2 regions of the Nostoc sp. CmiVER01 genome follow, and region 2 is predicted to be linked to the other one. Evidence: riboswitches for the same ligand, from Rfam matches in the RefSeq annotation. Region 2 holds a riboswitch; the other holds the start of a gene.
The links. A riboswitch is a leader RNA that binds a small molecule or an ion and turns the genes downstream of it on or off. The one in region 2 is predicted to bind cobalamin.
Positions count from the first base shown of each region.

Region 1: it holds a riboswitch for cobalamin, as region 2 does, so the genes downstream of both, cobG (precorrin-3B synthase) here and RMZ43_RS17855 (DUF1636 family protein) in region 2, are expected to answer to the same signal.

Region 1 covers NZ_JAVRBU020000015.1:97,396-108,855, reverse strand. The annotation lists gene RMZ43_RS25205 (SDR family oxidoreductase) at 1-459, opposite strand, end outside; gene RMZ43_RS25200 (aldo/keto reductase) at 889-1,845, shown strand; gene RMZ43_RS25195 (cysteine desulfurase family protein) at 1,793-3,001, opposite strand; gene RMZ43_RS25190 (type I restriction enzyme HsdR N-terminal domain-containing protein) at 3,007-3,633, opposite strand; gene RMZ43_RS25185 (hypothetical protein) at 3,744-4,322, opposite strand; gene bcp (thioredoxin-dependent thiol peroxidase) at 4,416-4,895, opposite strand; gene RMZ43_RS25175 (hypothetical protein) at 5,577-5,972, shown strand; gene RMZ43_RS25170 (FAD-binding domain-containing protein) at 6,107-6,958, shown strand; gene RMZ43_RS25165 (hypothetical protein) at 6,977-7,393, shown strand; gene RMZ43_RS25160 (XisI protein) at 7,555-7,890, opposite strand; gene RMZ43_RS25155 (XisH family protein) at 7,878-8,294, opposite strand; adenosylcobalamin-variant (AdoCbl-variant) riboswitch at 8,480-8,572, shown strand; gene cobG (precorrin-3B synthase) at 8,635-10,164, shown strand; gene RMZ43_RS25145 (precorrin-8X methylmutase) at 10,212-10,838, shown strand; gene RMZ43_RS25140 (precorrin-2 C(20)-methyltransferase) at 10,841-11,460, shown strand, end outside.
Region 2 covers NZ_JAVRBU020000009.1:370,957-382,416, forward strand. The annotation lists gene RMZ43_RS17835 (acyl-CoA dehydrogenase family protein) at 1-982, opposite strand, end outside; gene RMZ43_RS17840 (mechanosensitive ion channel family protein) at 1,244-2,878, opposite strand; gene RMZ43_RS17845 (hypothetical protein) at 3,541-3,750, shown strand; tRNA gene RMZ43_RS17850 (tRNA-Val) at 4,443-4,516, opposite strand; cobalamin riboswitch at 4,617-4,780, shown strand; gene RMZ43_RS17855 (DUF1636 family protein) at 4,803-5,219, shown strand; gene RMZ43_RS17860 (cobalt-precorrin-6A reductase) at 5,222-5,965, shown strand; gene RMZ43_RS17865 (BMP family ABC transporter substrate-binding protein) at 6,192-7,334, opposite strand; gene RMZ43_RS17870 (aminoglycoside adenylyltransferase domain-containing protein) at 7,619-8,404, opposite strand; gene RMZ43_RS17875 (hypothetical protein) at 8,954-10,132, shown strand; gene RMZ43_RS17880 (sensor domain-containing diguanylate cyclase) at 10,847-11,460, shown strand, end outside.

The sequences.
Region 1 (11,460 bases), on a different contig from region 2:
TTGAGTCAGAGAACCTAAACCACTTGATATATTCACTATTCGCCCTGCTGTTGACTTCTTTAAGAGTGGCAACAGCGTTTTTGTAACTGCAAACACTCCAAATACATTTGTATCGTAAGTGTGTCGCAGTGTTTCAATATCAACTTGACTTGGTGGAAGGCGATCGCCATCACTTAAGATCCCAGCATTGTTCACAAGGATGTCAAGTTTTCCGAATTCGCTCTCGATTTGTTTAGCCGCAGAATCGATTGTTTTTTGGTTGGTGACATCAAGTTGAACTGATCGAGCATCGATCTCACTTAAACGAAGTTTATTCGCCGCTTCTTCACCACGTTTTATATCTCTTGCAGCAACAAGAACAGTAGCGCCTCTAGAACCTAGTTGGCGTGCGATCTCATACCCAATACCTTTGTTTGCACCAGTGATTAGCGCAACTTTGCCTTTCAAATCTTCTGACATATTGCTTCTCTATTTTGATAAACACTGACAACTGTTACGGTGTTGCCCAATTAAAGTATGAATCTGGATGTAGAGACGTAGCAGTGCTACGTCTCTACAAGGATTTTGGTATTATGCAAAATCATTTTCATACATGGAATCAGCAACGCCACTGTTACTATCTTCGAGCAAGTCTAGTACACTGTGCCGCAAAACAAGTGGCTTGAGCCACTTGTCTTGTTAATTGAGATAGTAGCTGGATTTACGCCGTGCTGTACTAATATATAAGTAGTATGTATCAACACAACCTTTAGGATTTAGTAATCCTACATAAGTAGTGATTTGCTGTTGTGTTCTCACTAGTAGTCATTCACACTTCAGATAGCGGTTGAGAAAATATTTGCAACCTAAACTAGCAATTGACTTAATAATTTTTGGAGAAACATAGATATGCAAACCAAACAGCTCGGTAATTCGGAGCTTCACATTACCCCAATAGGCTTTGGAGCCTGGGCGATCGGTGGAGGTGGATGGGCTTTTGGTTGGGGAGCGCAGGATGACCAGGAATCGATTGAAGCGATCGCTCGCGCTCTTGACCTCGGCGTTAATTGGATTGACACCGCAGCTATCTATGGTCTGGGACATTCGGAGGAAGTTGTTGCTAAGGCGCTCAAGGGTCGATCTAATCGCCCTTACATTTTCACTAAATGTTCAATGATTTGGGATGAAAAGGGCGAAATTGGTCGCAGTCTAAAAGCTGATTCAGTGCGGCGGGAAGTTGAAGCTAGTTTGCGCCGACTTGACATTGAAACCATTGATCTCTACCAGATCCACTGGCCTAACCCAGAGTCAGAAATTGAAGAAGGCTGGACGACTCTCTCCAAACTCAAAGATGAGGGTAAAGTTCGCTATATCGGGGTTTCAAACTTCAATGTAGAACAGTTGAAACGTATCCAAAAAATTACCCCAGTTACTTCATTACAACCGCCTTATTCGCTGGTTAAGCCTGATGTCGAAAAGGAAATTCTGCCTTTTTGCCAGGAAAATAACATCGGTGTAATTGTCTATTCACCGATGCAATCTGGCTTGCTTGCAGGAAAGATGACATCTGAGCGGGTTGCCAATTTACCAGATAATGATTGGCGCAAGAATAGTAGTGAATTTCAGGAGCCACGTTTATCTCGTAACCTGAAGTTGGTGGAAGTATTGCAAGATATTGGTAAGCAACATGATCGCTCCCCTGGTGAGGTGGCGATCGCTTGGACTTTAAATAATCCGGTGGTGACAGCTGCGATCGTTGGCGCACGCAATCCCAAGCAGGTGGAAGGGATCATCGCTGCTGGTGAATTTCGCCTCAATCAGCAGGAGCTAGATCAGATTGGTACTTTCTTGCGCGAGAATCCATAAAAGAGGTTTTGCGTAAACTTTGAATGGTGGCGATCGCATGTTTCGCCACAATATCAATTTCCTCTTGGGTATTAAACCGGCCAATCCCAAACCGCACTGAGGCATAAGCTAGCTGTTGGGGGTTTCCCAGTGCTGTCAGAACATGGGAGGGCGCAGTACTTGCTGATGAGCAAGCAGAACCAGAAGAAATCGCCATTACTGGCTGTAATCCTAGCAAAAGTGCGGCTCCATCCACCCCCTCAACGCTGATATTCAAGTTTCCCGCCAATCGTTGTTGAGGGTGTCCATTGAGATGAATTCCTTCAAGTTGGGAAAGTTGTGACCACAAGCTTTGCCTTAACTGGGTGAGGCGTTGGTTTTCTGTTGCTTGTTCAGCCAAGGCAATTTCTACAGCTTTCCCAAAGCCGACAATTTGCGGTGTATATAATGTCCCAGAACGCATCCCCCGTTCATGTCCGCCGCCGTGCTGCTGGGGAGCTAGTTGCACTCTAGGGTTACGCCTGCGGACGTACAGCGCCCCAATGCCCTTTGGCCCATATACCTTGTGTGCAGTTAGCGACATCAAGTCAATTTTCATCGCTTGCACATCCAGAGAGATTTTACCAATAGCTTGGGCTGCATCGGTATGGAAAATGATGTTGTAAGCATGGCATAGTTCCCCAATTTCGGCTATTGGCTGTAAAACGCCAATTTCGTTATTTGCAGCCATCACCGAAACCAAAATTGTCTCAGGACGGAAAGCTTTGTGTAACTCATTTAAATCAATCAGTCCATCTTGTTTAACGGGGAGAATAGTAATTTCAAAACCGAGAGTTTTTAAATAATTACAAGGATCAAGAACTGCATTATGTTCAGTGGTAACAGTAATAATATGCTGACCTTTTTTAAAATAAGCTTCAGCAACACCTTTAATAGCTAAATTATTCGCTTCTGTTGCACCACTGGTAAAAACAATTTCTTCAGGAGTGGCGTTAATTGCTCCTGCTAAAATCTCTCGCTTTTGCTTAACAGCAGCTTCTGCTTCCCAACCGTAAACATGACCAATACTTGCTGGGTTGCCAAAGTTTTCTGTGAAGTAGGGGAGCATTGCTGCTAATACCCGTTCATCTACGGCTGTAGTAGCATGGCAATCAAGGTATATAGGACGAATAGACATAATTATTAACTCAAACTTTTACTCAAATTTTTTAATACACTTAGAACTTGATACAATTCGCTTTCTCGTTTTAAAAGTGTAAATTGGTCAGACATAGCATACTTTGGTTGATTCTCTTGGGCAAGTTTCAGGAAAATAAAATCACTACCATTTGTTACTAATCCAAAAGTAGGTTTGTCTTGATTAGGATTAGCCAACATATAAACAAGTGCTTGAGGTACGGCTTCTAAAAGAGAAAAGCTAGACCTTTTAGATTCAATTACTAACAACCAGAATTGTTCTTGAATAACTAAAATATCAATTCTACCTCTAATGATTTCTCCTTCATCTTCCGCAGAAATTTGTATTGATTCCTCGCCTCTCATATAAAAAGGATCATCATAAAATCCAGCTAAATTGAGTAAAGGAGATAAAACTACTAATTTCACCGTTTCTTCTGACAAAGGAGGACGTTTGACTAGACGGAGAAAATGAAGCTTGATTCTGTCTAAATCTTGCTTTTCTAAATCTGTAATTTCCGGTAAAGTATCGAACCAATCTGTAAAAAAACCTTCACTTTCAGTTTGTTGCAGACCAAATCTTGCTTCTAAATCAGCATGGCTGACATTATGAGCTTGGATGACTTGAACCATATTAGTTTTAATTGGCGAGAAGTTTAATTTCTTACTTCAATGATAGCATTGACAGTTTCCAGATAAATTTAATAACCAAAGTAGAATTTTTGTATTAATCCTCCCTCCATTTACTTTTTTATGGAAAAATACTTTCTAGTTGATTTCTTGAGTACTTGAAAGTAAGATCCAAATATTGTTAATGACAATAATATATAAACAAATGCATAATAAGCATTAGTGTAAAACAAGATTATAAACGGAATGAAAGTAGTTGCAATTGCAAAAACTATTATGAAAGCAGCGAAGGTAGTCCGATAACTTTCGATTAGTTTAGTTTCTTTTTCAAGATTAAAATTAAAAACCCTGGAATAATCTGCTTCGTTTAGCTCTTTCCTAATTTCTTCCTCATAGCCCTGGAGATTATCTGCAAAAAAAATAATGAAAGATTGCTTAATTAGGTTCCAGAATCCAATGATTGCAACAACTAGTAATAAACTCAAAAAACCTAAAAATAGAATTCCACTTTGATCAATCTTTGGGTTTGCTAAGACGATTGCATCTACAATTGGTTTCCAAAGGGCTATAGTTGCACCAATTACTCCCATTAACTTCAAATCTTCAAAGGCACTTTTGATATATTCTTCAGCTTTCTCACTTAATCGAACATACTCTTTATAGAGATACTCTAACCTTGAATTAGAATCCATACGAACCCCCTAGACGATGTGAACTCAATTCTATGAATTCAAATACTTAATCGCAAGGTTATAGCAAAAAAACATCCAGCAGCAACGACTCTTTCATATAGCTGCTAATTCCCGTAATTTAGTTAAAACTGCCAGAGCATGACCTTTGGTTTTCACATTCGGCCAAGCATAGACAATCATTTTATCAGGTGAAATTAAAAAAGTTGAGCGAGCAACACCCATATATTCTTTGCCCATAAATTTTTTTAAGCGCCAAGCACCGTAGGCTTCTGTCAAAATATGTTCTGGGTCACTCAAGAGCGTGATTGACAAGTTATGTTTGCTGATAAATTTACAATGGGATTTACCTAAATCTGGACTCACGCCTAAGATTTTCGCTCCTAGTGCGCTGAAATCTTGATACAACTCGGTGAAATCTTTCGCTTCGGTAGTACAACCGGGTGTGTCATCTTTGGGGTAGAAGTAGAGGACAACCCACTGACTGCTGAGGTCGTCAAGAGTGACTGAATTGCCATTTTGGTCAGGGGTGGAGAAATCTGGTGCTGGTTGTCCGACTTGGGGAATGTTGCTCATGATGGAAGTGTGAGAGATTGCGTAAGCGTAGCTCGTCGTAGACATCGCTTTAGAATTGTACATAGATTAAGCGATCGGCCGACGCATTAACATTGTATCGGGATGCATTAGCATTGCAGAGGCACGCATTAACATTCAATTGGGATGCATTGGCATTGCAAGGTATTGCCAAATTTAATTCGCTACGAATTAATGAAATGCTGTACTAAATCAAATCACTTTCAACAAATGCTTTAGCAAGTTATTTCAAATCAAGCAGAAGATATATTCTTAACTTAGTTTTGCTAAAAGCTGATATTTGTAAAAATAAATACTCCTTTGAGATAAGTAACTCAGTCGAGTATTTTTGTGAGAGTTTATGCAGCAGAAGCCAGATTACGGATGCAAAACTTTAAATAAATTATTTCAGTTGAAGTTGCATTGAAACTTCTGATTATTTAATTATCAGAAAAGCTCTCAAATCTTCTATCGCAAGACATATAAATTAGCAGTGTTAGACTATTAGTTTCAATGTGTTAATTAGCCATAGTATTGCCATAATTTTGTTATCATACTGTCATCCTGATATGCAATAATAAAACATTAGCTTTAATACATGGAGAGCTATATTTATTTTTAAAATAGTAGGCGGTGTGACAAATTTCCGCCCAACAATTTGTGATTAGACATAAGGAGAAAACGATGAGACAATTTACCCTGTTTACGCTACTGTATCTAGCAACGGGAGTTTGTCTAATGGCGATCGCCCTTCAGTATCCTGAGATAACTCCAAACCTGAAAGCAACTCTGCTAGTCAACGCCGGACTGTCATATCTTGTCGCTGTACTTAGTACCTTTGGGTTTTGGCGTCAAGCCGCACGCCAAAGCCAAGCTAGACGACTGCACCAACAGGCAGCTTGGAAACAGAATTTGGTGGCGATCGCACCCTGGCTTGTAATTGCATTGACGCTCGTTGCATCCCTCTCCAATCTGCTGCCTAACAATTGGACGACTGAAGCGCTCGTGAAAGCATCTATAGGGCTACCAATTATCTTGCTCAGTGCAGAACAACTCTTTATCAGAAGCCAATTTCGGTAGTGAATCCACAAACAAATCATGCACATTTAAAGTTCTCCCATCAGGTTGAGAGCGATCGCTTATATTTATCCGCAATAATAATGACTTAGCCTACAAATGTTTTTGTTTATTTATTCTCACACTTCAAAGTTCCCATGTCTAAAGATATGCAACGCGAATTTACCAACCGCGATGAGTTGGTAGCCTACCTCCGCGAACAATTCCCAGATGCGGCACAACGCGATGACCACATCAGTGAAACCGTTGGGGGACGAAAAGCTGCACAAAAAGCGCTGCAAAAAATCGATGCAGTAAGCTACGCCCAAACACGTAATTTTTTCGCAGGTGCAGTCACGCGACTTTCGCCTTACATCCGTTATGGCGTTTTGAGTTTGCGAGAAATTCGAGATTATGTCCTTGAACGGGTACAACAAAACGATGCTACGAAATTAATTAACGAATTAGGTTGGCGCGACTATTGGCAACGGTTATATGTCAAATTAGGAAATGGAATCTGGAAAGACCAGGAAGAGTACAAAACTGGTTACACTGTGGCTGAATATGCACCCGAATTGCCGCAAGATATCAGACAAGGAACCACAGGTAGGGTTTGCATCGATAGTTTTAGCCATGACTTGAGAGAAACTGGCTATTTACATAACCACGCCCGAATGTGGCTAGCGGCTTACATTGTCCATTGGCTGCGTATTCGTTGGCAAGCAGGAGCCAAATGGTTTCTCGAACACCTTTTAGATGGAGATCCTGCTAGTAATAATATGTCATGGCAATGGGTTGCCAGCACCTTTAGTCAAAAACCGTATTTTTTCAATCGTGAGAACTTAGAACGCTACACCAAAAGCATTTATTGCCAGAAATGTCCCCTTTACGGTCATTGTGATTTTGAAGGCAGCTATGAAGAATTAGAACAGCGACTTTTTCCCAAAGGGGAATTTAGCAAACAAGCCAATAGCCAAAGTTGGCAGCGTGGAAAGAAAGGTAAAAAGTAAGGTAAAAGACCAAAAAAGATGAATAAACCAATTGTTTGGATACATGGAGATTGCCTCAGTCCATACAACCCTGTATTACAAAAATATCCCGATGCGCCAGCTATCTGGGTTTGGGATGAGGCTTTGATAGAGGAATGGCAACTGAGTCTTAAACGCCTCACGTTTATTTACGAATGCTTGCTGGAGTTACCTGTTGTTATCCGTCGTGGCGATGTGGCACAAGAAATTTTAGTTTTTGCTCAAGAACATGATGCGAATTTAGTCGTCACAGCCGACAGTCCGAGTCCCCGATTTGATGATATCTGCAATCAAATGGAAGGTTCTATAGAAGTGGAGGTGCTAGAGGTGGAACCATTTTTTGACTATGATGGCTATATTGACCTCAAGCGGTTTTCGCGCTATTGGAAAGTGGCTCAAAATTATGTTTTTGAGTAGGGGAATTGTAAATATTATAGTTTGCGTAGGCGTAGCCCGCCGCAGGCATCGCTAAAGGCTCAGATTCTCCACTTCTGTTAAAAGTTTAGGATTTTTGGCACATCCTACAATAAGTATTGGGATATTCTATACTTGAAATTCCTCCCAATGACATAGCTTTTTTAACCCACACCAAACCCCGTGTATTGCCTTACTAATGGTTCATGAAATGCCAAAACAATATCTTCCTTTGGGATTCCTAACTTTACTAAGTCATTGGCAATACCAATCTCGGTACCGTCGTATTGTATCCAAATCTTCTCATCTTTGATATCGAGATGCAAAACACACCCATATTGCCGTCGTCGCCTCTTCCAGCCTACGTACACTAATTGATAGTGATCGTTAATAGAATCAAAAATAACTTGTTTTTCTATTTCACTCTTTGACGAACCTCGACTAGCATAAGCTGTCAGTAATTGTTGAATATAAGCTCGATATTGTTCTAATTTTTCCATCCTACAATCACCTCATTCACAGGATCGTAAACGATTAGCTTTAGTTGAGAGCGTTGAATAACAATTTGAATGAATTGCAATGCAAAGAAGCTGCTATAAGTTCCTAAAGGAACAGCTAAGTATAAAACTCGTTCTGGTTCTTGAATCTCTAGAGCAATTTTATAATTGAAACATTGACCTAATGCTGTATGAAATTCGTAAATATTTGATGCACCAAGAAAACTTTTAATCTCAACCGCTATTTTCTCTCCGGCTCTCTCAGCTGCTAATATCGGTTCTGCACCCAAATCAATGTACATTTCAACCCCACCGACTTCAATTTCTAGAGGATCATCTGTAATCACCCAACCTTCTTTTTCTAGTCCTTTTCTAACAGCATTATGAAAAATATCTCTTGCAGCCATTCAAATATAACTTTCTTAAATATGTAGATGAATGAAGTGCGGCTTCCCGCAGGGGATTACGAATTGGTATTGCTTTTAAATATAGCACTGGATATAAAAAGTCAAAGCCCTTGCGATTGATTGACTTTCCGCAATCCGTTAAAAATATGAAGCATTAAATTTTCTGACTACCTTCTCGTGCTAAATTACTAAAGCTTGGAGTTGGGAAACTCCGGTGAAATTCCGGGACTGTGCCGCAGCTGTGAGGGGATCGCCCAAGTCAGAATGCCAACTCTCAAGATGTCAGAGAAGACACACTCACCGTCTACTCCCTGCGTTGCACGGGGAAGGAGTTCCAAGTTTGCTTTCTAGATTTGCCACTTGTCCTGGCTTGTTTTATGCTACACCCGCCGCCGATGGTATATTATCTCGCATTAGAATACCAGGTGGAATTATTAATAGTCAGCAGTGCCGTGCGATCGCAGATATAGCAGAACAGTACGGTGGCGGCTATGTAGATGTGACTAATCGAGCTAATCTCCAAGTCCGCGAAATCCGCACGGGGATAAATGCTGAGGTTCTGAAACATCTACAGGATATAGGACTAGGTTCTCGTAATCCTGTTGTAGACCACATCCGTAATATTATGACCAGCCCAACTGCTGGTATTGACCCGCTAGAATTAATCGATACCCGTCTTTTTGTCCAAAGTTGGGATGATTATATTGCTGCACAGCCGGCGCTTTCGGAACTGTCGGCAAAATTTAGCGTTTGCTTTGATGGTGGTGGGATAATTCGGGTGTGCGATCGCTTGAATGATATCCTATTTGCTGCTGTCTTAGTTGATGGTAATGTTTATTTTCGCCTTCATCTCAGTGTAGGCGCAAAGGGTCAACCGCCCAGCGATATGGGAATTTTGTTATCACCAGAGCAATGTTTACCCGTCTTGGGAGCTTTGGCAGAGGTCTATCTAGCTCATAGTAATACTACAAGTAAACGTCGGCTACGGCTATTAGAGTTATTAAATACTTTGGGTTGTGAAAATTATCTCCAGGAAGTTCAGCAGCGTCTACCTTTTTCTCTTTTATGCAGTGACCTAACCCCCAACTTATTAAGGAAGGAGGAGGAATTCTCTACTCTTGTGCAAGGAGAGGGAAAGTATCAGCATATTGGACTCCATCCCCAACGTCAGCAAGGCTTATTTTACATTGGTGTCGTCTTACCCCTTGGACGATTGGAGAGTAACCAAATGCGAGGTTTAGCAGATTTAGCAACGAAATACGGTAGCGGCACTCTTCGATTAACCCCCTGGCAAAATCTACTGTTAACTGATATTCCTCAGCAATGGGTTAGCGATGTCCAAACTGAAATTGCTTTCTTAGGATTAGATTCTTCAGCAACCAACATCAAGAGTGCATTAGTTGCCTGTTCTGGAAAAAAAGGTTGCGCCGCTTCTGCCACAGATACCAAAGATCATGCATTAGGATTAGCAGAATATCTTGAAACTCGCGTTACTCTGGATTGCCCAGTTAATATCCACTTTAGCGGTTGCGAAAAATCCTGCGCCCAGCATAGCAAGAGTGATATTACTCTGCTTGGTGTCAGCATTGAGGCTGACAATGGAACTCTGGAAGCCTATCACGTTTATGTTGGTGAGAGCAAGGAGAAATTCGGACGTGAACTATATCAAAATGTAACTTTTGCCGAACTACCGGCATTAATAGAGCGGATGCTATGTATATATAAAATTCAACGTCTAAATTCTGATGAGTCCTTTGGGGAATTTGCTAATCGATATGCGATCGCCCAATTACAGCAGTTATTTAATATTATTCCTAAATCATTTGTAAATAAGAAGATTCCCAACTTTCTAGAGAAGTCGTCAATCTAAGCCTTTCAATTTTATTTGTCAATCCAAAATCTAAAATCCCAAATCGAATGCCCGACTATATCCGAGATGCCAACGAAATTTACCGCAATTCTTTTGCAATCATCCGGTCAGAAGCGAACCTAGATGTGCTGCCGATAGATGTAGCAAAAGTTGCTGTACGTCTCATTCATGCCTGTGGAATGACGGATATTGTCACTGACTTGGGATATTCACCAACAGCAGTACAATCTGCAAGGGCAGCACTAGCCACAGGAGCGCCAATTCTGTGCGATTGCCGGATGGTTGCCGATGGCGTTACCAGGCGACGGTTGTCTGCAAATAATCAAGTGATTTGTACTCTCAACGAACCGGAAGTGCCAGAAATTGCCCAGCGTCTGGGTACTACAAGGTCGGCGGCAGCCCTAGAATTATGGCGATCGCACCTGGAAGGATCGGTGATTGCAATTGGTAATGCGCCCACAGCACTATTCCGCCTATTAGAAATGCTCGATGAAGGAGTGCCGAAACCTGCTATCATTTTAGGCTTTCCAGTGGGGTTTGTCGGTGCAGCCGAATCGAAAGCCGCATTGGCAGCAGACAGCAGGAATGTACCATTTTTGACCTTACACGGTCGGCGCGGTGGAAGTGCGATCGCAGCCGCAGCAGTTAACGCCCTGGCAACGGAGGAAGAATGAATATGGAAAATAAAGGTCGTCTTTATGGAATTGGTGTCGGGCCAGGCGATCCCGAACTATTGACTCTGAAAGCACTGCGGTTATTACGTGCGGCTCCTGTGGTAGCTTATCAATCAGCCACAGATAAAGAAAGTATTGCCAGAGCGATCGTCGCGCAGTATTTACCTGGGAATCAAATTGAGGTGTTATTTCACCTCCCCCGCGCCTTGGAACCGGAAAATGCCAAGTCTATTTATGACAAGGAAATTGAACCAATCGCCGACCATTTAGCGGCCGGTCGAGATGTTGTAGTACTGTGTGAGGGAGATCCATTTTTCTATGGCTCATTCATGTACGTGTTCACTCGGTTATGTGACCAGTATGAAACAGAAGTTGTACCCGGGGTTTCCTCGCTGATGGCTTGTCCGGTAGCATTGGGTGTACCTTTCACCTACTACACCGATATTCTCACAGTCTTACCCGCGCCATTGCCAGCAGAAGAACTAACTACACATCTGCTGATGACCGACGCAGCCGCAATTATGAAGCTAGGTCGTCACTTTACCAAAGTACGAGATATCCTGCATAAATTAGGGCTAGCATCACGGGCAAGATATATTGAGCGAGCATCAACATCACAGCA
Region 2 (11,460 bases):
CATACTCGCCCCGCTCAATATCTTGAGCCAAGCTATAAATCAATCTATTGTTAGCAAACAGCAGTGCTTCTATCTCACCCACAGCAGTTTGGAAGCGTGGCAGAGTTGCCAGTGGCTCTTTGAGATTAGAAGGCGATCGCTCCCAAAGATATTTTACCAGCCAGTCTCGCGCACTACTAGCAACACCTAGATATAAAGCACTTATTGTCAAACTGCCCCAAGTGGAAATTAGAGGATCAAAGGATGGCGCGGTTGATATGGGGTTAATATTCAAAGCATACTCTCTGGGGATTAATACATTCTCCAAAATGAGATCGTGGCTGCCTGTAGCTCTCATCCCCAAGTGATCCCAGGTTTCGATAATTTGCAAACCAGGCAGACCGCGCGGAACCAAAAAATTTCCAACTCGTGGTTCATCCTCAGTTGTCCGTGCCCAAACAACAAAGTAACTGAGGATAGGACTACCCGTAGTGTATTGCTTGTGGCCTGTTAAACGCCAACCCTCTGTTGTTGGCTCGGCAATTGTAGCAGGCAATCCACCTCTAGCTGGCGTTCCTAACTCAGGTTCAACACGGGCAGCATTGAGCAAGGCAATACCTTCAATTGATTCACGGCACAGCCGTTTATATACTTCTGGATGCCAGCGACGGCTACGGGCTGCATGGGCATGTTGGAGATAGTGCATTGTTAGTACTAGCGCCGTGGAAGCATCGCCACGCGCTATCCCTTCAATCACTCGGCAGATAGTTGCTAACCCCAAATCTTGACCACCTAATTCGCGGGGAATGGTGAGGCTAAGTAATCCTGCTTCATGCAAAGCTGTAAAATTCTCGAAAGGAAAGGAACCCTCTTTGTCATGTGCCCCTGCACGGGTGGCAAAGTCTTTCGCTAGAGCCTCTACCTGGTCAAATATATTATTTGGGAGAGTTTCTAAGCTTTTGGCTACAAAGGTGTCTGGCACTGCTTGCTCCAACTGTGACATAAATATTCCTTTAAAACTCACTTTACTACTGAATCCCATACTGCGAAAAACTGATGTTCCTGCAAACTTGAGATGCTTTCATCGGAGTTAAGCGATCGCAACTACTTGTAGCCTAAACCCTACTTTCTTTTCTGCTTCAGCATCTGACCTCAAACTCAGGTCTTTTGGTGATTTTTGGAATACTACTTAAAGTCGCTCGAATTTAAGTAATTAGTAATTATTACACAAACAGCTTTCTTAGAGCAAGCCAAGCATCCGAATTTACGTTTGATTTTGACTTGGCTTGATTGGATCTATGCGTTGTTGATGTTTTGACAATTGTTCAAACATTTGTATTAAGGCTAACTGCATTTCTGGCGTAAATTCCAATGTGCCAGAACGTAGATGTAAATCTAACTGAGGGAAAGGGATTTCAATTTGTCTTTGCTGTAAAGATTCGTAGATATTGTAGTATAAATCACTTTTGAGCAAGAATTGTTTATTAGGTTCCGCAGTCCATACTAATAACTCAAAATTTAAGCTGTTGTTGCCAAACTCTTTAAACAAAACTACAGGAGAAGGAGCTTGTAATACATTAGGATGCTTAGAGGCTGCTTCTAACAGAGCAGCTTGCACAACTTTGGGCTCTGAACTATAAGCAACGCCAAGGGGAAGATGAAGGCGAGAAATCGGGTTGCGGTGGCTCCAGTTGATTACTTCTTTTTCCAAGAAACGAGAGTTGGGTACAATGATTGAAACGTGGTCAAGAGTACGAATCTCGGTACTTCTTCCACCTATTCGCTCGACAGTACCTGTATATTCCCCAACTTCCACAAAATCTCCCACCTGAATCGGACGCTCAAATACTAGTACTAAACCACTGCCAAAATTCTTAGCAATATCCTGTAAACCAAAGCCAATTCCAACGCTTAAAGCACTTGCTAAGATTGTCAAAGAGCTAATGTCAAGTCCCCAAATTTGTAGCAATACCAGTGTGCCAATAAAAATTAGACCATATTTGAAAAGTATTACTATTGCTTCTTGAGCGCCACGATTTATTCCAGTAAAAGATAGAACGCGAGAGCGTAAAAAATTGGTCAAAGTTCCAGCAAAGATCACTAAGCCGAACAACAAACCAATCAAAATTATTAATTCAGTAAGAGAGTAAGGATTCTTGCCTAATGTCAGAATAGGTGAGGTGAAACTGGTGATCAGGATATTTGAAATTTGGTAGCTCCATTGACGAGTGAAAGGAAAGAGATTAGTGATATAAAGAATGGCGCTTATCCAAAGTGCGATACGCATACTCGCCAACACTAATTTGAAAAATAATTCTAATAATTTTAGTGGTTCTGAATTCGGTATCTCATTGTTAAGAGTAGTTAAGCGTTGTGAAGCTGCTCGGAAAAAGCGATGCTTAATCCATCCTAATAGCCAAGTGAATCCGGCAGTGATAAGTAAAATTACTACTGCTAGAAAAGTTGTTTGTTGGAGATAGGTTTTAGTTCGCTCTAAGCGAGCTTCTTGTAACGCTTCTTCAATTTGCCGCCCCCAGATGCTTGCCTGCTCATCAACTGTGCTACCCGGAACAGTATCTTGTTCTGTAACTGTTAATAGATAGCGATTATTTAGCAAAATAGTAGGTAGCTGGTTACGTTTTTCAATTTTGACTTGAATAGATTCAGAAGATTTAATCGCATCTTTTAGTTGTGAGTTGATTAAATTTGTCCGTTCTTGAGCGCTATACCGGCCAGAATCGCTGATTTTAAAAAGCTGTTGCCCATCCAAAATCACCGGAGCTTTATTTAATGCTTGAGCAACTACAGGAGTGAACCAGATAAACAAAACAAAAGTTAGTACTGCAATGAAAATATTGAAATATTTTGATGGCAGTCGCAAACGGTGATAATAACGCATTAGGATTTTAACAAGATAATTTTAGTCTAGCTAATTAATATTAGCTAGATTTTGTCACAATCAATTTTTTACCATAAAATAAAACCAATATAGCAGCAATCTACTTTGAGTTTTTAAATTACTCGCTTGCTGTGCCTTGGTGTTCGCGTTAGCGTTTTTGAAAGATAAGCCTCTCTGCAAAGAGAAGCTTCTCGCATAAAAGTGTAGCGCAAGTGCGATAAATAGAGAGTGGGGAATGGAGAAGAAGCTTTCTCAGAGGATACTTATTTTTTACAAAAATCAAATACGGCTTTTATAAAAATAACTTGATTTAGAGTTATATAACTGTTAACTTGCGGTAAGCCAAGGAAGGATTTATGTATTATTGCAGTGCCACAAAGAAGCGATGCTCTTGATTCATTTGTAATTGTTGCGATCGCTTTGTTCTAGAGGCAAGCCATCCAAATTCCGGTTCCTTAACGATGCCTGCGCCTACGCTATTCTCCGGCAGCAAGGGATTAGAGAGAAAATATCAAAGGTATAATTCTTATGCATCTTCCGAGAGAAGCCATTTAGCTGAAATATTTGTCATAATTCCCAGTAATTGCGGTTACATAGTTTTATTCATGTAATTTTAACACCCTAATTGAATATGACAACTTGATATTAAAGGAGAGTTTTTTATGTCAGTCCAAAACTTAGAAGATTTTTTTCACACACAATTAGTTAAACACGGTGTGAACTACAACTTGGCTGCACAAGCAGCTAAAATATTGGCTTCTGGCAAACCTGATGAGCTATTAACAGCAGAAGAGAAGTATTTGGCTACAGAAGTTTGTCAGCAGTGGTTCAAACAGCGTCAACGTCTAGAGCGACTCAATTCTATTTTATAGAAGTGACTAGGAAGATTTAGTAAAAATTGTGACTTTAGTTATATACCTTAAGGAGAAATTAGCCTTGAATATTTATCTCTAAAGAAGAATGAATAGAGTAGATTTGCAGAGTTAATTTAGAGCAGTAAAACAACAATGATTGAGCTTCCGCTCAATTTTGCAAAGTCCTTTGAGCATAGCTGCGCTTACCGCCTCCTTTAGAGAAGGCGATCGCAATTAATATAATGATGCCAGTTAATTAAGTGGACAAAACAGGTAAAGAACACGTCTTTGACAAAACTTGCAATTAGGCATTACACAATCAGCACCCTCTGATTATACAACGTTATTTAGTTTCAACATTCTTGCAACTTTGTTTAAATGCGATCGCTCCTATCATTTCAGATATTTCTAAAGGTTATAAATTACCCTATTCTCAGCTAACCATTGCTTCCGCTCAAGATAATCTGGTATAATATATGCCACCCTATGCCAAAATGCGGTGCTGTAATGCGGTTTAATGATTAAGCCCGAATACTTAAGATTTAAGATATAAATAAAAAAGTCCGTGCTACATATATTGCAAAGCACAGGGTAATTTTCCTAAGCAGAGTATTAAGTTTGCAGTAGTAGTTTTCAACCATAAAGTTGCCGTTGCGACAAAGTTATGGGTAAAATCACACAGCGACATTAAATTTGTGAATGTATAAAAATGGACGTAACTGGATTCGAACCAGTGACCTCTACGATGTCAACGTAGCGCTCTAACCAACTGAGCTATACGTCCTTAACCACACAATTATCAACAGTAACACATACTTTCTTGATTAAGCAAGATAAAGGTGTAAATCCATCTTATAAGCGAAGTCCCATTCGAGTAGGGTGTATGATCGATAAGGCTATTCGGTTCTGGTAGGGAGCAGCTACCAGAGGTAACGGGGAAAGTTCGGTGCAAATCCGGCGCTGTCCCGCAACTGTAAACCCATTTGAGATGTAATCTAACATCCCAAATAGAGTAAGTCAGGATGCCCGCCGAAATAGATTTATCAGTTCCACATATCTGCGAGTTACAGATGACTACTACTGTAAATATTTCTCCGACTAGTCCCTTGGGTGTTGCTGATCATACTTTATTTGTTTGCAAAACTTGTGCTAGCGTTTGGCAAGATGGAAAACGCTTAGGTGAAAGTGGCGGTGAAAAACTTCTATCTCAACTTCAGCAACTTGCACAAGATTGGGACTTACGAGATCAATTCCCAATTCAGGAAGTTGAATGCATGAGTGCTTGTAATCGTTCTTGTGTAGTTGCCTTTGCTGCTAAAGGCAAATTAACATATTTATTTGGTGATTTAGCTGTTGATGGTAGTGCATCTGCGGTACTAGAATGTGCTAGTCAATACTATACCAAAGCAAATGGTTTACTACCTTGGTCAGAGCGTCCAGAAGCGCTGAAAAAGGGCATTTTGGCAAAAATTCCACCTTTATCTTAATGATGCGTGTTTTGATTCTGGGTGGTACAGGAGATGCCGCAGAAGTAGCTGCCAAAGTCTCGACTATCCAAGGGTTAGAGGCAATCACGTCTTTAGCTGGGCGCACCCGGGAACCATCAGTACCGTTAGGCGATTTACGGATTGGAGGTTTCGGTGGTGTGCCTGGATTGGCTAGCTATTTGCGAGTCATGCAAATCGACTTATTAATTGATGCAACTCATCCTTTTGCTACTCAGATTTCTTTTAATGCGGCGGATGCTGCAACTGAAGTCGGAGTACCCCGTCTGATGTTAATACGCCCACCTTGGGAAAAAGCAAGTGGCGATCGCTGGATTGAAGTTAATAGTGTTGAAGCCGCCGCAGCATCTCTAGCAAACCAGGCACAGCGAGTATTTTTAACAGTTGGCAGGCAAGAACTCGCCGCCTTTGCTCACTGCGAGAAAATTTGGTTTCTGATGCGGATGATTGATCCTCCTACCAATGATGCTTTAGTGCCACCGGGAGTAATATTGTGCGATCGCGGGCCCTTTACCCTCAATAATGAAAGACAAATCCTGATTCATAACAAGATTGATACCATAGTAAGTAAAAATAGCGGTGGCGATGCAACAAAGCCCAAGATTATTGCAGCGCGAGAACTGGGCGTGAAGATTATTATGATAAATCGTCCAGCCATACCGCCAGGGGAGCAAGTTACTCATGTTGATGGTGTTTTGGCATGGCTATTTGACAAGTTGCACGACTAGTGTAATGAAGAAAAAGCCACCGATCAGAATCAAAGCCACTTCTTTCTATCCAGCATCTCAAATTTAAAAAAGAAATCCTAGTATTGCGTGTAGCGTCTCGCAGAGAAGGAGCGTCAGCGGCTTGCCGCAGGCTACCGCAAAGGCACAGAGAACACAGAGAGAAAGAGAGAAAATTCTAAAACTTGGTTTACTCAGCAAAATTGGGTTGGTCGAGTGTTTAGCAGTGCTAAGATTTCCCTTTAGGAATTGACCCTTCAATTCCTTCAACATACCAATCCATCGCCAGTTGTCTTTGATCATCCAAAACCTTACCTTTTGGCACTCGCACCACCCCTTTTTGATCTTTTACCGGGCCATCAAAAGGATGTGCAGTACCCTGAATAAACTCATCGCGCTTCACATTCACCAGTTGTTGCACATCCCCTGGAATTTCCTGATTCATTGGGGAAATATCCACCATTCCTTGACCAATTCCATCCCAAACCTCTTGAGATTTCCAAGTATTACTCATTACAGCCAAGGCTTTATCTGTATAGAATTTGCCCCATTTGTTAATAGCTGATGTTAGGTGGGCATTTTGACCAAACTTACTCATATCAGTGTTGTAGCCAAAAGCATAAATGCCTTTCTCCTGTGCCAATTGGACAACAGCACCAGAATCGGTATGCTGCGCCAGTACATCCGCACCTAAATTAACCAAAGCTTGAGCCGCTTCTCTTTCTTTATCTGGATCGTACCAACTTTGTACCCAAAGTACCTTAACTCTTGCTTGGGGATTTGTTAGCCTTACTCCTTGAGTGAATGCACTGATTCCCCGAATTACTTCTGGAATTGGGTATGCGCCAATAAAACCTACTATATTTGATTTTGTCATCTTGCCAGCAATCATGCCGGTTAAGTAACGCGGTTCTTCAACGCGTCCCAAATAAGTGCCAACATTGGCAGCACGTTTGTATCCTCTACAGTGTTCAAAGACAACATCACTAAAGTCTTTGGCAACTTTGATTGTTGGGTTCATGTACCCAAAGGAAGTTGTAAAAATCAACTTATTACCATCTAATGCGAGTTGCCGAATCACTTTTTGGGCATCAGCACCTTCGTTGACATTTTCCACAAAGGTAGTTTTTACCTTATCTTGAAGATTGGCTTCCATGTCTCTGCGACCTAAATCATGGGCATAAGTCCAGCCGAAATCACCCACAGGGCCGGCATAAACAAATCCCACCTTCAGAGGTTCATTTACCGCCACAGGTGATGCTGAAGGAGATACCTCACCCTGCAATTTGGAATTTTTGCCTTGAATGCAACTAGTTAAGGTAAAGCTAGATCCTGCTAAAGTGACATACATTAGAAAATTCCGACGATCCATATTTTATTAATAGGTTTACCTGTTAAAAAGATTTTTATGATTGCTGGTAATGGCAGACACGGTTTAGGTTAGCTATTTACTTAATTTTAACTGTATCTGCGGCTGGCGCAAGTTCATAAACGCGTGCAAATTACCTGTGCTGGGTAACTGAAACCAATCACCGATCACGTAAGAGAATACAAAGGCAGAGCTTCAGAAAGAGTTTTGCCACTAATAAAATTGTGAATTTCTATCTCTTAAAATTAGGCAGTAACATTTTAAACGCCGTTTTCTCTTGAAGATGCCTATTCGTTACATACATTAATTACATAGCGTAAGAAGCGTACTGCTTCAACAGCCCGGCTCACTTTGCTGCGATAAGAGGAACCATGCCGAATTTCACGGAGGTTAATTGCCTCTTGAATAAGTTGATGCCACTTTGGTGGAAGATGCACCAATGCATATCGACCAGCCTCAGTTTTGGAGAGGATTTCATGCTCTCTCAACGCGTAAAACAGACGCAGAATGCCAAGCACAGCCCACTGAATACCAGTATCTGTTAATAAATATGCTACTTTACTTGGCGATCGCGTCCAACTCACCCAATAGCTGTTGAGATTTTCCTTCATTTTTCTTTGCAGCAGATTCCAATCGACTGTAAATGCAAGGTTTTCTGGTGGAAGTCCAATCAGACAAATGCCTCGATGTTTCAACACCCACCAAGTGACTTGGTTTATGTCATGATATCCAGCAGAGTGCAGAGTGCTGTCATGATAGTAGGGATAAGGAGCAATTTCTTGTTGCTCACACCCTAAATCTTCCCTTAGCAAATAACTTCCTTCTAGTTTCCACTGTGGGTAGCTCAGTTCTAGTTTTTTATGGACTGCTTTTAGTATTTTTACCTCGGATGTTGTAGCCCGTCGTATGAGAATAGTAATAAAATCAATGTCACTCAAGTATGGGTTAAAGGCATTAAGCGCAATAGATCCATGAATATAGCAGCCTTCTATCAGACCCGGAAGTTCGATTTCTAATGACAACAAATAATCATTTAATACTGGACGAATACATTCTGGGATACGAGTATCCATATTCCACCTCGTAGCTTTTTATTATTCCAACTGAATATAGTCAAGGGCAAAGGAGCAGGGGAATGAAGAGACAAATTTAGTATTTTTTACGACCGTTATAGCTCTAAATACACTTATTTCTTTGTCTTTTCCTGCTTCCCCACTTACAAAATCGCATTGCTCCCAAGCAAAGTTATACCAATTCTCAATTCGCTTTTTCGCCCATTCGCAATTAAAAATTTTAGATGCAGCAAGACTTTCGTGATTTACATCTGTTGCTTCATTTTGGAGAATTGGTATTATTTAATTCCCTCAAAAGCTCAAAAAAGACTTGTGTTCTGCACGAAAGTATTTGTGTACACCGTAGCTTTTAAAACTAGAGAGACTTTAAAAAATTTTCTCCCTTCCCCTACGCGAACGTAGGGAAGGGGGTTAGGTCAATTGTTAGCTTTTCTACATAACATGAAAAGTCAAGTATTAACCAGGTACAGATTGTGGATGATTTTTATTACGTGGCATATAGTGATCTGAAGTTAAATCGAACAACAATAAAAAGATAGAGGGATAACAATGTTTAGTTATTCTAGCCCCGCGATCGCCACATATCTTAATATTGCATCTCCAATAGCAGCTTGTGTAAACGGTAGCAAAGTTGCGGTCATTAATACTGAGGGTATATGGGAAGTAGAAGCTGATGGCAGGAAAAAACTAATTCCAAACTCTTATCAGGATGCTCGTGACTGTGCAGCTATTGACGGTAAGACTTATGTTCTCGCTGTTCCAACAGGATTAGTCAAAATAAAAACTGATGGAACTACCCAAAAAATAGTTAACAGTCCTGTATCATCAAGAACAAGAGTTAAGTTTTTAGATGGCTTGGTTATTCACCAGTCTGTAAATACTCTATCGATATATGATACCGGCCTCAACTTTAAAGCTAAACGTAGCTTTGAAGTAACAGAGGTAATGGATTTTGAGTACAAAAATAAGTATCTCTACGTTAGTGGTTTTCAGCAACAAAAGCGGTCAGGCATTCCAGTACAAATTGCTTTTCTTTACCGAATGGGTTTTAATGGCACAAGTATATTTGGTTTGCCAAATTTGCAAGGAAGTAACCAAGGTAAGCTTTGGGGTTACAGTCCTGCCAGTCTTGTTGACAACATGGCAGATACCCGACTCAACAGATTACACATCTCTGGGAATAAACTCTACGTACTTGGTTCCGTCTATGGGGGTAATTCAATCTTTAGATGGAATGGTAAAAACCTCTTAACAGAAACTTTGATTACTACAGATAAATATACTAATGCTGCCCAAACTCGTGATGAGACAAAAGTTTACACAGGAGTTGTTGATTTAACCTCATTCTCTGTTGAACGCGGGCAACTAAGTATTACAAGACTTCCTTCAACAGGAGGATTGGGAGACGGTAATAGCAATTTCCCTAAAACTATTTACTCAAATGGCAGTGATATTTTTGTTGGTTCTAGTGCTGCTTACGCAATTCCCAATAGAGATAGCCAAACATTTTTAGGTAAACTGATTCCACCTTATCGTGGCGATGCAAGTTTTTTAGTTTTTCCGACTAATCTCAAAAGTCGCAAAGCTTGGATAACGCCTGGTAATGGTGAAATCTTACTATTTAATAGTAAGTTTGCAATCATCAAAACAGGTAAAGTTAATAATTTGTCTATAAATTCAGGAACCGCCCAAAGCCTACCAACAAATACTTATTTTATTAAGTTTTGACACGATCGCAATGAGAACATCGCCAGAAATCGCTATAAAGGGATACACCATTTTTGGTAAGGGACTTCCAAATAAAAAAATACTCAAAAAACTGGCGAAAAAACTCTCTCCTCTGTGTTCTCTGTATCTCTGTGGTAGCCTGCGGCAAGCCGCTTTGCGTCTACGTTTATTTGGATAATTTATTTCTTGGAAGTCCCTCACAGGACGGGATAACTCCCTACTCCTCTTTAATTTTGCGTAAGCGATGTATGGTGTCAAGCTTGATCGTTAGCAGCGTAGGTTAACTGTGAAATTATTTCCAATTGGTAATATTTGGAACACTCATAATTTCTTACTTCTTGATTCGACTTTAGACAAATAAGAAGTGATTCACTTGGATTTTCTGTAAACCACTTCTTATTCGTCCAAACCAAAAAAATTAGTTAGTAATGGCAAAATATTTAAAGCCAGCTTTTTGATAAAACTGCGATCGCAGCTTGATAAAGTTTGATTAGCTAACAAGAAAAAGTGAGTTGGAAGCCGTCCCTCGTAATTTATGTAAATATACATAAAAAATCAATATAAAAAATTTATTTTTTTACCTAAAAACTTTGACAGTATAATAAGTTTTGATAATTTTTAATTTATATTGATTATTTTCAACCTGGCTTTGGGCAAAAAACCTTGTAAGCATCTAAATACTCAGGGGATTTGCACAGTGAAAGTTAGGGTGACATGAACAATAGAGCAAACCAAAGCCATGAAAAATATCATGTAATACAATATTTCTGTATAATCAACCGAATGTTGATTTTCGTTGCAGAGATGTTTCTATCACGCAGCCTTTATGCTGGAAAGGTAATTCTGCGGTTGTTGCAAAATTTACAGCGTATCAGACTTTCGTGGCTAAGGTTTAGACACTCACCTGTGAAAACGCAAGCTGTTCCTCTACCTGAGAATGAAGCAGAAAGGCTCAAAGTATTAGCGGCCTACAATATTTTGGATACCTTACCTGAAGAAGCATTTGATGATTTAACTGCTCTTGCTGCTTACATTTGTAAGACTCCAATAGCTTTAATTAGCTTAGTTGATGCCGATCGCCAATGGTTTAAATCTAAGATTGGACTAAAAGCTAAGGAAACACCCAGAGAGTGGGCTTTTTGCTCCCATGCCATTCTTCAACCAAATGATATATTAGTGGTTCCCAACGCCATCAAGGACGATCGCTTTACTAACAATCCTCTAGTCAAAGGTAGTCCCAAAATTCGTTTTTATGCTGGTGTCCCTCTGATTACGCCCGATGGTCTTCCAATTGGAACGTTGTGTGTTATGGATACCATTCCTCATCA